DNA from 2 places in the Streptomyces sp. NPDC042201 genome. Region 2 is predicted to be linked to the other one. Evidence: riboswitches for the same ligand, from Rfam matches in the RefSeq annotation. Region 2 holds a riboswitch; the other holds the start of a gene.
What was found. A riboswitch is a leader RNA that binds a small molecule or an ion and turns the genes downstream of it on or off. The one in region 2 is predicted to bind glycine.
Positions count from the first base shown of each region.

Region 1: another riboswitch for glycine. It lies ahead of gcvP (aminomethyl-transferring glycine dehydrogenase); the one in region 2 lies ahead of gcvT (glycine cleavage system aminomethyltransferase GcvT).

Region 1 covers NZ_JBVJDS010000013.1:7,039-12,907, reverse strand. Annotated here, with positions in the region: gene gcvP (aminomethyl-transferring glycine dehydrogenase) at 1-1,938, opposite strand, end outside; glycine riboswitch at 2,116-2,214, opposite strand; gene ACZ6MZ_RS27645 (PRC-barrel domain-containing protein) at 2,328-2,726, shown strand; gene ACZ6MZ_RS27640 (DNA polymerase IV) at 2,690-4,138, opposite strand; gene ACZ6MZ_RS27635 (MerR family transcriptional regulator) at 4,228-4,797, opposite strand; gene ACZ6MZ_RS27630 (bifunctional nuclease family protein) at 4,978-5,451, opposite strand; gene ftsR (transcriptional regulator FtsR) at 5,505-5,869, opposite strand, start outside.
Region 2 covers NZ_JBVJDS010000002.1:535,388-541,256, reverse strand. Annotated here, with positions in the region: gene ACZ6MZ_RS06340 (enhanced serine sensitivity protein SseB C-terminal domain-containing protein) at 1-673, opposite strand, end outside; gene ACZ6MZ_RS06335 (enhanced serine sensitivity protein SseB) at 899-1,645, opposite strand; gene ACZ6MZ_RS06330 (AAA family ATPase) at 1,794-2,465, opposite strand; glycine riboswitch at 2,637-2,734, shown strand; gene gcvT (glycine cleavage system aminomethyltransferase GcvT) at 2,882-4,045, shown strand; gene gcvH (glycine cleavage system protein GcvH) at 4,113-4,490, shown strand; gene glyA (serine hydroxymethyltransferase) at 4,524-5,792, shown strand.

The sequences.
Region 1 (5,869 bases), on a different contig from region 2:
TTCCTCGCGGTACTGCTCGATCTTGGCGTGCAGGTCCTCGACGTCGACGTCGCCGTCCTCGCGGGTCTTGACGACGACGACCTTCATCCCGGCCATCACCGCGCTCGCGGCGTTCGTGCCGTGCGCGGAGGACGGGATGAGGCAGACGGTGCGCCGCGTGTCGCCGTTGGCCCGGTGGTAGGCGCGCACGGCCAGCAGACCGGCCAGCTCGCCCTGCGAACCGGCGTTCGGCTGGAGGGACACCGCGTCGTAGCCGGTGACCTCGGCGAGCTGCTCCTCCAGCTCCCTGATCAGCGTCAGATAGCCCTGTGCCTGGTCGGCCGGGGCGAAGGGGTGCAGCGCGCCGAACTCGGGCCAGGTGACCGGCTCCATCTCGGTGGTCGCGTTCAGCTTCATGGTGCACGAGCCGAGCGGGATCATGCCCCGGTCCAGCGCGTAGTCACGGTCGGCGAGCTTGCGCAGATAACGCAGCATCGCGGTCTCGGAGCGGTACTGGTGGAAGACGGGATGCGTCAGGTACTCGCCGGTCCGCAGCAGGGCCTCGGGCAGCGCCTCGGCCACCACCGCGTCCAGCGCCTCGATGTCGCACTCGACGTCGAAGGCGGTCCACACGGCGGCCAGCTGGGCGCGTCCGGTGGTCTCGTCACAGGCGAGGGAGACATGGTCGCCGTCCACGAGATGGAGGTTGACCCCGCCCTCGCGGGCGGCGGCGACCACCCCGGCGGCCCTGCCGGGAACCCGCACGGTCAGCGTGTCGAAGTACGCGCCGTGGACGACCTCGACACCGCCCGCACGCAGGCCCTCGGCGAGCAGCGTCGCGTACCGGTGGGTGCGCCGCGCGATGCCGCGCAGCCCCTCGGGGCCGTGGTAGACGGCGTACATCCCGGCCATGACGGCCAACAGCACCTGCGCGGTACAGATGTTGCTGGTGGCCTTCTCGCGGCGGATGTGCTGCTCACGGGTCTGGAGCGCCAGCCGGTACGCCTTGTTGCCGTCGGCGTCCACGGAGACCCCGACGAGCCGGCCCGGCAGGCTGCGCGCGAACCTGTCGCGTACGGCCATGAAGCCGGCGTGCGGTCCGCCGAAGCCCATCGGCACCCCGAAGCGCTGCGTGGTGCCGACCGCGATGTCCGCGCCCAGCTCACCGGGCGAGGTGAGGAGCGTCAGCGCGAGCAGGTCGGCGGCGACCGTGACGATCGCGCCCAGCTGGTGCGCCCGCTCGACGACGGGCCTGATGTCCCGGACGGCCCCGGAGGCGCCCGGGTACTGGATCAGCACACCGAAGACACCGCGCTCGGCCACCTCGGCGGGGATGCCCTCGCTCAGGTCCGCGACGACGACCTCGACGCCGGTCGGCTCGGCGCGGGTCCTGATCACGGCGACGGTCTGCGGCAGGGCGTCGGAGTCGACCAGGAAGACACCGTCCTTGACCTTGCCGACGCGGCGCGACAGCGCCATCGCCTCCGCCGCCGCCGTGCCCTCGTCCAGCAGGGAGGCGCCCGAGGTCGGCAGGCCGGTCAGCTCGGCCACGACGGTCTGGAAGTTGAGCAGCGCCTCGAGACGGCCCTGGGAGATCTCCGGCTGGTACGGCGTGTACGCGGTGTACCACGCCGGGTTCTCCATGACGTTGCGCAGGATCACCGGAGGGGTGAACGTGCCGTAGTACCCGAGACCGATCATCGGCGCCAGCACCTGGTTGCGGTCCGCGAGGGACCGCAGCTCGGCCAGGACCTCGGCTTCGGTACGGGCGCCGGGAAGCCGCAGGGCCTCGGCGCTCTTGATCACGTCCGGCACCGCGGCGGCGGTCAGCTCGTCGAGCGAGCCGTATCCGACCTGCGCGAGCATCTTCGCCTGCGCCGCCGCGTCGGGCCCGATGTGGCGCTGCTCGAAGGGGATCCCTCGCTCCAGCTGTGCGAGCGGAATGCGGTTGGGGGTCATGCGGAGGCCTCCTGGTCTGACACGACCTGCGAGGGGCACCAAGACGCGGGTGCCCGGACGGCCTCCCCCTCTGTCATCTCGACCTGAGAGCTTCACCGGCCCGCCACGAGGCGGCCCGGCTTTCACCGTCGGTGAGAGCGGATGCCGTCCGACGCCCGCCCTGCTTTCCAGAGTGACCTCGTCCGCGCGGTACGGGGGCCTGAGAGATTCCGGGGAGGATTTGCTCCTTCGGCGCCCCCGGTTGTTCTCACCGGAGGACTCTCCCGCACGGGGTCAGCAGCCGTTCGCCAGCCTACCAGCGAGGTCTTGCGGACAACTTTCGAGTGGCCGACGTCTCATATCTGCACTTTTGTAGTATTTACCAGCAGTTGCGACCAGTTGGAGGGACCGTGGAGACCGATATCGATCCGCGCAGCCTGATCGGCCGCAAGGCATTCGACCGACATGGCCACAAGCTCGGCACGGTGGACGAGGTGTATCTCGACGACGCCACCGGGATCCCGGAGTGGGCGGCCGTCCGCACCGGGATCTTCAGCCGCGATGCCTTCGTCCCTCTCGCACCCAGCACGCTGACGAACAACGCACTGCAGGTCCCGTTCGAGCGCGCCCTCATCAGGGATGCCCCCGACTTCGGCGTGGGCCGCCATCTCTCCCCCGAGCAGGAGCTCCAGCTCTACCACCACTACGGACTCACCCTTCCCGAGCCCGAGCCGCCGGAGGGGGCCGCGTCCCTCTCCGAGCGTGACTCCGATCACAACTTCGGACGGCTGGCCGGCCAGGACGACTGATCCGCCGCCGGTACCAGAGGCAGCGGGTCGGACAGCTCCAGATCCGGATCGTCGACCCAGAACGTCCGCACCCGCCCCGGCTCGGACCCCGGCTCCTCGAACCGTACGGTGACCCTCCGCAGCCCGCTGCCCTGTACCCAGCCCGCTCCGAACTCGGTGTGGCGCACATCATGTCCGGCCGGGAAGCGCCGCTCGGCGGGCGCCTCCGACGCCACCGCCGGCGCGCTCCCGGGCTCCTGCTCGGCCGCCCGTTCGGCCTCCCGCTCCGGGCCGCCCTCGGCGGCCCGGTCGTCGGCCGGCTCAGGCGCGACGACGGGCCCGTGACGGGCGGACTCGTCGGCCGCGGCCTGGGCGAAGAGATCCTCCTGGGTGAAGTCCGCGAGCCCCGTCACCCCCACCCCCAGCAGCCGCACCCCGCCCATGGTGTCCACCGACTCCAGCAGCCGCCCCGCCGCCTCCCGCACCACTCCCGGGTCGTCCGTGGGACCGCGGAGCGTCTCCGAACGGGTCAGCGTGGAGAAGTCGTACCGCCGGACCTTGAGCACGACCGTCCGTCCCGAGCGCCCGGCCGCCCGCAGCCGCTCGACGCACCGGTCGGCGAGCCGGTCCACCTCCGTCCTCACCCGGGCCCGGTCGTGCAGATCGACATCGAAGGTGTCCTCGACCGACACGGACTTGGCATCGCGGTCCGACACCACGGGCCGGTCGTCGTGCCCGCGCGCCATCCGGTACAGCGAGGCACCGTGCGCCTTCCCCAGCAGCCGTACGAGCTCGTCCTCACCCGCCCCGGCCAGTTCGGCGACGGTGGTCATCCCGGCCCGTCTCAGATGCTCTCCGGTAGCCGGCCCCACCCCGGGCAGGATCCGCGCGGACATCGGCCCCAGCAGCTCGCGCTCCGTGCCGGGCTCGATGAGCACCAGACCGTCCGGCTTGGCCTGCTCCGAGCCGATCTTCGCCAGCATCTTGGACCCCGCGAGCCCGACGGAACCGGTGAGGCCGGTGACCGCCCTGATGTCCCGGCGCAGCCGCTCGCCCGCCGCCCGCGCGGAAGCCGAGTCATGCGCGGAGCCGCCCGCCTCCAGGTCCACGAAGGCCTCGTCCAGGCTGAGCGGCTCCACCAGCGGGGAGAGCCGCCCCAGCAGCTCCATCACCTGCTCGCTGATCGCGCGGTAGACGGAGAAGCGGGGTACGAGGTAGGCGGCGTTCGGAGCGAGCCGTCTCGCCTGGCCCATCGGCATCGCCGAATGCACCCCGAACCGTCTCGCCTCGTACGAGGCCGTCGAGACCACCCCGCGCGGACCCAGACCGCCGACCACCACCGGCTTTCCGCGCAGACTCGGCTTCGCCGCCTGCTCGGCGGCGGCGAAGAAGGCATCCATGTCCAGATGCAGGATCGTCGGCGCGGATCTCACCCCACCGATGCTCCCTCACACCACTGACAATCGGCCGCAGGAGCGGCGCGGGACAGCGCCCGGAGGGGCCGGAAGGGCCGGCGGAGGGGTCAGACGGCGCGGTCCCGGCGCCGCCGGGCCAGTTCGTCGGCGGGATTGTTGCCGATCAGCGTCTCGCCGGTGTCGATCCGCTCCCCGTGGAGCTGCGACAGCGCGGCCTCGACATCCCGCCACACCACGCCGACCGCGATCCCGAAGATGCCCTGGCCGCCCTGGAGGAGGTCCACGACCTCGTCGGGCGAGGAGCATTCGTAGACCGTCGCGCCGTCGCTCATGAGCGTCATCCGCTCAAGATCCTGGAAACCCCGGGCCCGCAGATGCTGGACCGCCGCCCTGATGTTCTGCAGAGCGACCCCGGTATCCAGGAACCGCTTCACGATCTTCAGGACGACAACATCCCGGAAGCTGTAGAGCCGCTGGGTGCCGGAGCCGTACGCAGAGCGCACGCTCGGCTCGACCAGCCCCGTACGCGCCCAGTAGTCCAACTGGCGGTAGGTGATGCCCGCCGCCGCGCACGCGGTCGGGCCCCGGTATCCGACGGTCTCGACACCGGGGTCGGCCGCACTGCCGTGAAGCGGATACGGCCCGCCCGCCGCCGTACCGTCGCCGCTGCTTCTCACGCCGACCCTCCGTCCTTGACCTGCCCTGTCGAAGGTAGGCAGTCACCCGGGGTGCGTCAACGATCGCCACACTCGCCACGCCGAGTGATAATCACCCTGAGTGTGGTTTCCCGTGCCCGCTTTCGGGGAAGGGCTGCTCGAATGCGCTGACAAAAGCCCGGTGCAGCGCTCACCGGCCGCTCACTGGCTGTTGGTTCCGAAGTCCTCCGGAGAGATCTGGTCGAGGAACTCGCGGAACTTCTCCACCTCGTCCTCCTGCTCGTCCGGGATGGCGATGCCGGCATCGTCCAGAACCCCGTCACTGCCGTAGATCGGCGTACCCGTGCGCAGCGCCAGCGCTATGGCGTCGGACGGCCTGGCGCTCACCTCGACCCCGCTGGCGAAGACCAGCTCCGCATAGAAGACCCCTTCACGCAGATCCGTGATGCGGACCTCGGTGAGCTCCTGGCCCACCGCCTCAAGGACGTCCTTGAAGAGGTCGTGCGTCAGCGGCCGGGCCGGGGCCATGCCCTGCTGGGCGAAGGCAATAGCGGTAGCCTCCCCCGGTCCGATCCAGATGGGGAGGTACCGGTCGCCTCCCACTTCACGCAGGAGCACGATCGGTTGGTTGGAGGGCATTTCCACCCGGACACCCACAACGTCGAGCTCGTTCACACAGCAACCCTAGGACGTGCCCGGCCGGTTTGGGTAGTCGGACATCCCCATGATCAGTGCTGCCGGACCCCGAGAGCCGTCCGCACCAGCGCCGCGTGCAGCCGTACGGAGAGCGCGGCGAGTTCATTCGTGGTCGCCTCGGCATGGGCCCTGGTCTGCGGATTACGGTGCCGCCGCAGCGGCGCCACCACCTGCTCGACCAGCCCCGCCTCACGCTCGGCGGCCGCCTTCATGGCTCGCAGATGCCGGGGCTCCAGGCCGAATCTCCCCAGATCCGCGATGAGTTTCGCCACAGTGACCGACTCCGGGTCGTATCCACCGTCCGGCAGCGGACCGATGAGGCCGTACGACTCCCACTCGTCGAGCCGGCTCTCGGCGACCTCGGCGGCGGCGAGCAGCTCCTCGCGGCCGATCCTCG
Region 2 (5,869 bases):
CCGGGTCGTACTCGTCGGACATCGCGACGGTGGAGACCGGCAGTCCGTCCGGGACGGCGGCGATCGACTGCCGCATCATCGCGCGTACGGACTCGACGGACGCCGGGCTCGTGTCGTACAGATCGAGGCCGATCGCCAGATACGGGGCGCCGAGCGCCGGCTGCACCCAGGCGCGGCGCAGGGAGCGGACCGCCGGGGTGCGATGCGCGTTCTGCGTGAGCAGGGCGTAGAACTGCGGAAGCTCGATGGCCGGTTCGGAGAGCCGCAGCGGTCCCGCGGGCATCCGGTCGAGGCCGGTGGCGATGCGCCGCAGATCGAGCCAGGGGATGCCGACACCGCCGCCGGGTGCGTGCGGGTTGAGCCAGATTCCCCAGCGGTCGGGGTAGAGCGCGCGGGCGATCTCCTGGCCGGTGACCACTTCGTGCGCGCGGGTCCAGCCGCTGAGGGAGAGCTCCTGGGCGGAGGTGACGCACGGGGCGTATCCCTGGCCGTCGATCTCCATGTTGCCGTACTGGGCGTCGGGCGCACCGGCCCGGCCGTGCCAGAGCAGCATCCAGACGCTGTCGTCGGCGAGGGCCTGGAGGAGCGCCTCGTACGCGTCGTAGCGCCCTGGCGTCACCTGGCGCAGCATGTGCTCGACCTGCCCGGCCGCCGCGGTGCCTGACGCGCTCACTCTGGGTTCCGCCCCTCTTCGATCCACCATTCGGCCGGCTCCCCCGGAGTCCCCCGCGGTGTGAGTCGTGGGCGGGCCCCTCCGGGCGACCGGTGCCGGCCCCACCCATCAAACCAGCTTAGGCGGCGGTCCTGACACTGACTTGACATCGGGCGTGCCCACCGGACAGGCGGCCGGCCCTTCCGGGCCGGTGCCTGTCCCTTTTGGGCGGACCCGCGCTCCAGGTCAGACGTACCCACGCTCGAAGAACGGACGCACTTTCGCCAGCAGCCAGTCGCCCACCGGGTCCTGGGCGACGTCCAGCAGCACGAGATTGACGGGCCAGCTCACCCCCACCCGGCCCAGCGCGCGGCCGAGCGCGTCCATCGGGGCGTTGCGGTCGGCCGCCTCCCAGGAGGAGAGCTGGACACCTATGAAGAGCACCGGCGCCTCACCCTCGACGCTGGCGAGCGCGCGGCGGGCGGAGACCACCACACCGGAGGACTCGAACTCGCTCGCGGCGGCGGTGAGGAAGTCGACCGGGTCCTCCTGCCAGTCCGGCTCGAAGAGCCGGACCCGGCCGCCGCTCGCCGGGCCGTCGAGCGGGGTGCGGCCCGCCCGGCACAGCTCGGCGACGGCGGGCGGCGGCAGCGGCAGTCCGACCGCGCCGCCCGGGTTGACCGCGATCCCGAGCTGCGGGGGCAGGCCCCGGGCAAAATCGCGGGCCGGGGCGACGGCGAAGGACATATGGGCGCCGGCGCTCTGCAGGAACTGCTGCTCGGAGCTGAACACCGGGACGTACGGGGCGCCCTCGATCTCCATCGTCGGCAGGTCGAGGTCGCGGCTCTCGGGGCCGCCGCCGTTGGGGAGCGGCACCCAGACCTGACTCCGCCCCAGCACCTCGATCAGCCGCCCGCCCGCCGTGTCGCTCCCGAGCGAGGCGGCGAGCACCTCTTCGAGCTCGTTGCCCGGCCATGCTGCGTTCACAGTCATTCCCCTCCACCCTCGACCTTGCCGCAGCACCCTAACGCCGCAGGCCGGAACGTGCGCCGGCGCGCGATGGGCGATACGCGGGCCGGGCGGCGGGAGGTGCGGGGCCGCGCGGTGAAAGGTGCGGGCCCGGGCCCGGAGCGACAGGCGCTCACTCCCCCCGCAGCGCCGGGAAGGCGATCCTGGCCAGCGCTGCCGCCGCGTCCCGGTCCAGGATGACCGCTGTGGCGCAGCCACGGGGCAGGCGGCCGGTCTCCGCGCCGCCGAGCAGCCGGCCGACGGCGCGGCGGTGGCGGGCGAAGGCGTAGCCCGAGACTCCGCGGCCGCGCTCGAGCTGGCCCGCGCGGGCCACCTCGGGGGTGACGTCCAGCAGGACGAGATGGAGCCCGCGGCCGCGCCTGCGGGCCTCGCGGGCCAGCCAGCGCCGTACCCAGGTCTGCGTACCGCAGTCGTGGACGACGACGCTCACGCCGGAGCGCAGCGCGCGCCACAGCCCCCGGTAGTGGGCGATCCGGACGAACGGGCGGTAGACGGCGTACGGCAGCGAGCCGGGCAGCCGGCGCCGCCAGCGGTCCCTGGCGTCCTGGGAGTCGATCCCGCCGCCCTCGGCGGCCCGCCGGATCAGGGTGGACTTGCCGCTGCCTGGCAGCCCGGAGACGACCACCACGTCCCCCGCCGCGAAGACCAGGGCCGCCGGCACCCGGCCGCTCCTCCCCCGCAGATCCCGGACGACCGGCACCGGCCCGGTCACTACCTCCCTGGCGCCCTGCTGGGCGGGCACCCCCGCCGTCGTGGCATACGCGCCGGACCCCTGCGACATCATCGCCGTCCCCCTGTCAGCTCAGTCACCCTGGCCCAAGACCCTTGCCCATAAAGTGTAAAGAAATGGTAATGCGGCACAAGCTTTTCACGGTGTACGGCGAGTTGTGGACCGGCCGTCCCGTTCGGCCGCGACGCGTGCGATGATGTGCCCGCCAACTGCATACCGGCCGTTTGAATCCGCGCGGGAGAGTCCCGGTCACCGTGTGCGCCGGGCGCCGAAGGAGCAAGTTCCTCCCTTGAATCTCTCAGGCCCCGTACCGCGTGGATGAGGCAGATCTGAAAAGCGGGCCGCAGCTGTGCGGCTCCACCCAAGGTGCAAGTCATGACCGTCTTTACGTGTGGTCGTGATGAACCTCTCAGGTTCCGATGACAGATGGGGAGGACCGTCCTCGCCGTCATGCCCTGGGAGCCACACCGATGAGCCACGCCGCCCCGAGCAGCACCCCCAGCAGCCCCCGTCTCACCGCGCTCGACGCGGTGCACCGTGCGCTGGGCGCGACCATGACCGACTTCGCGGGCTGGGACATGCCGCTGCGGTACGGCAGTGAGCGCGACGAGCACAACGCCGTCCGCACGAGGGCCGGTCTCTTCGACCTCTCCCACATGGGCGAGATCACCGTCTCGGGACCGGCGGCCGCACAGCTCCTCGACTACGCGCTCGTCGGCAACATCGGCTCCGTCGCCGTCGGCCGCGCCCGCTACACGATGATCTGCCAGGAGGACGGCGGAATCCTCGACGACCTGATCGTGTACCGCCTCGCCGAGGACACCCCCGGTGCGGACACCTTCATGGTCGTCGCCAACGCCTCCAACGCGCAGACCGTGCTGGACGCGCTGACCGCCCGCGCGGCCGGCTTCGACGCCGAGGTGCGCGACGACCGCGACGCGTACGCCCTGCTCGCCGTCCAGGGCCCCGAGTCACCCGGCATCCTGAAGTCGCTGACCGACGCCGACCTGGACGGGCTCAAGTACTACGCGGGCCTGCCCGGCACCGTCGCCGGTGTCCCGGCGCTGATCGCGCGGACCGGCTACACCGGCGAAGACGGCTTCGAGCTGTTCGTCGAGCCCCGGTACGCCGAGCGGCTCTGGCAGGCGCTGACCGAGGCCGGCGAGGGCGTCGGCCTGGTGCCCTGCGGGCTGTCCTGCCGTGACACCCTCCGCCTCGAAGCGGGCATGCCGCTGTACGGGAACGAGCTGACCACCGGACTGACCCCGTTCGACGCGGGCCTCGGCCGGGTCGTCAAGTTCGAGAAGACCTCGAACGACGGCGACTTCGTCGGGCGTACGGCCCTGGCGGCCGCCGCCGAGCGCGCCGCGAGCGCCCCGCCGCGCAAGCTGGTCGGCCTGGTCGCCGAGGGCCGCCGCGTCCCGCGCGCCGGCTACCAGGTCGTCGCCGGCGGCGCGGTCGTCGGCGAGGTCACCTCGGGCGCCCCTTCCCCGACCCTGGGCAAGCCGATCGCCATGGCGTACGTCGACGCCTCGCACGCCGAGCCCGGCACGGCCGGTGTCGGGGTCGACATCCGCGGTTCGCACGAGCCGTACGAGGTCGTGGCGCTGCCCTTCTACAAGCGCCAGAAGTGATACGGACGTCTCGGTCCGTAAGACATCTGTTCCTCAGCACTCCCCCGCGTACAGGAGAATTCAGGTCATGAGCAACCCCCAGCAGCTGCGCTACAGCAAGGAGCACGAGTGGCTGACGGCCGCCGAGGAGGGCGTGTCGACAGTCGGTATCACGGAGCACGCGGCGAACGCCCTCGGCGATGTCGTGTACGTCCAGCTCCCGGAGGTCGGTGACACGGTCACCGCGGGCGAGACCTGCGGTGAGCTGGAGTCGACCAAGTCGGTCAGCGATCTGTACGCCCCGGTGACCGGCGAGGTCGTCGAAGCGAACCAGGACGTCGTGGACGACCCCTCGCTGGTGAACTCCGCTCCCTATGAGGGCGGCTGGCTGTTCAAGGTACGCGTCACGGAGGAGCCGAAGGACCTGCTCTCCGCCGACGAGTACACAGAGTTTTCCGGCAACTGACGTACCTCGGCACCTGAGACCCAAGGGACTGTGATGTCTTCGAAGTCGCTTCTGAACACCTCGCTCCACGAGCTCGACCCGGACGTCGCCGCCGCCGTCGACGCCGAGCTCGACCGTCAGCAGTCCACCCTCGAAATGATCGCCTCGGAGAACTTCGCTCCGGTCGCGGTCATGGAGGCCCAGGGCTCCGTCCTGACCAACAAGTACGCCGAGGGCTACCCCGGCCGCCGCTACTACGGCGGCTGTGAGCATGTCGATGTGATCGAGCAGATCGCCATCGACCGCGTCAAGGCGCTGTTCGGCGCCGAGCACGCCAATGTCCAGCCGCACTCGGGCGCTCAGGCGAACGCGGCCGCGATGTTCGCGCTGCTCTCCCCCGGCGACACGATCATGGGTCTGAACCTCGCCCACGGCGGGCATCTGACCCACGGTATGAAGATCAACTTCTCCGGCAAGCTCTACAACGTCGTCGCGTACCACGTGGACGACACGACCGGCCAGGTCGACATGGCCGAGGTCGAGCGGCTCGCCAAGGAGTCCCGTCCGAAGCTGATCGTGGCCGGCTGGTCGGCGTACCCCCGCCAGCTGGACTTCGCGGCCTTCCGCCGGATCGCGGACGAGGTCGGCGCCTACCTGATGGTCGACATGGCGCACTTCGCCGGTCTGGTCGCCGCGGGCCTGCACCCCAACCCGGTGCCGCACGCGCACGTCGTCACCACGACCACGCACAAGACCCTGGGCGGCCCGCGCGGCGGTGTGATCCTCTCCACCCAGGAGCTGGCCAAGAAGATCAACTCCGCGGTCTTCCCCGGTCAGCAGGGCGGCCCGCTGGAGCATGTCATCGCGGCCAAGGCGGTCTCCTTCAAGGTGGCGGCCACGGACGAGTTCAAGGAGCGCCAGCAGCGCACCCTGGACGGCGCCCGTATCCTCGCCGAGCGCCTGGTACAGCCCGATGTGACCGAGGTGGGCGTCTCCGTCCTCTCCGGTGGCACGGACGTCCATCTGGTCCTCGTCGACCTGCGCCACTCCGAGCTGGACGGCCAGCAGGCCGAGGACCGGCTCCACGAGGTCGGCATCACGGTCAACCGGAACGCCGTCCCGAACGACCCGCGCCCCCCGATGGTCACCTCGGGTCTGCGGATCGGCACCCCGGCGCTCGCCACCCGCGGCTTCACCACCGAGGACTTCAGCGAGGTCGCGGACATCATCGCGGCGGCACTCAAGCCGTCGTTCGACCGCGAGGCGCTGGCCGGCCGGGTCTCCGCCCTGGCCGCGAAGCACCCGCTGTACCCGGGCCTGTAGTCGTCCGTACAGCCTGAATTTCCGGGGCACCGCGCACACTGGACCGTGTCGCGTGGTGCCCCGCTCCACGCGCACCG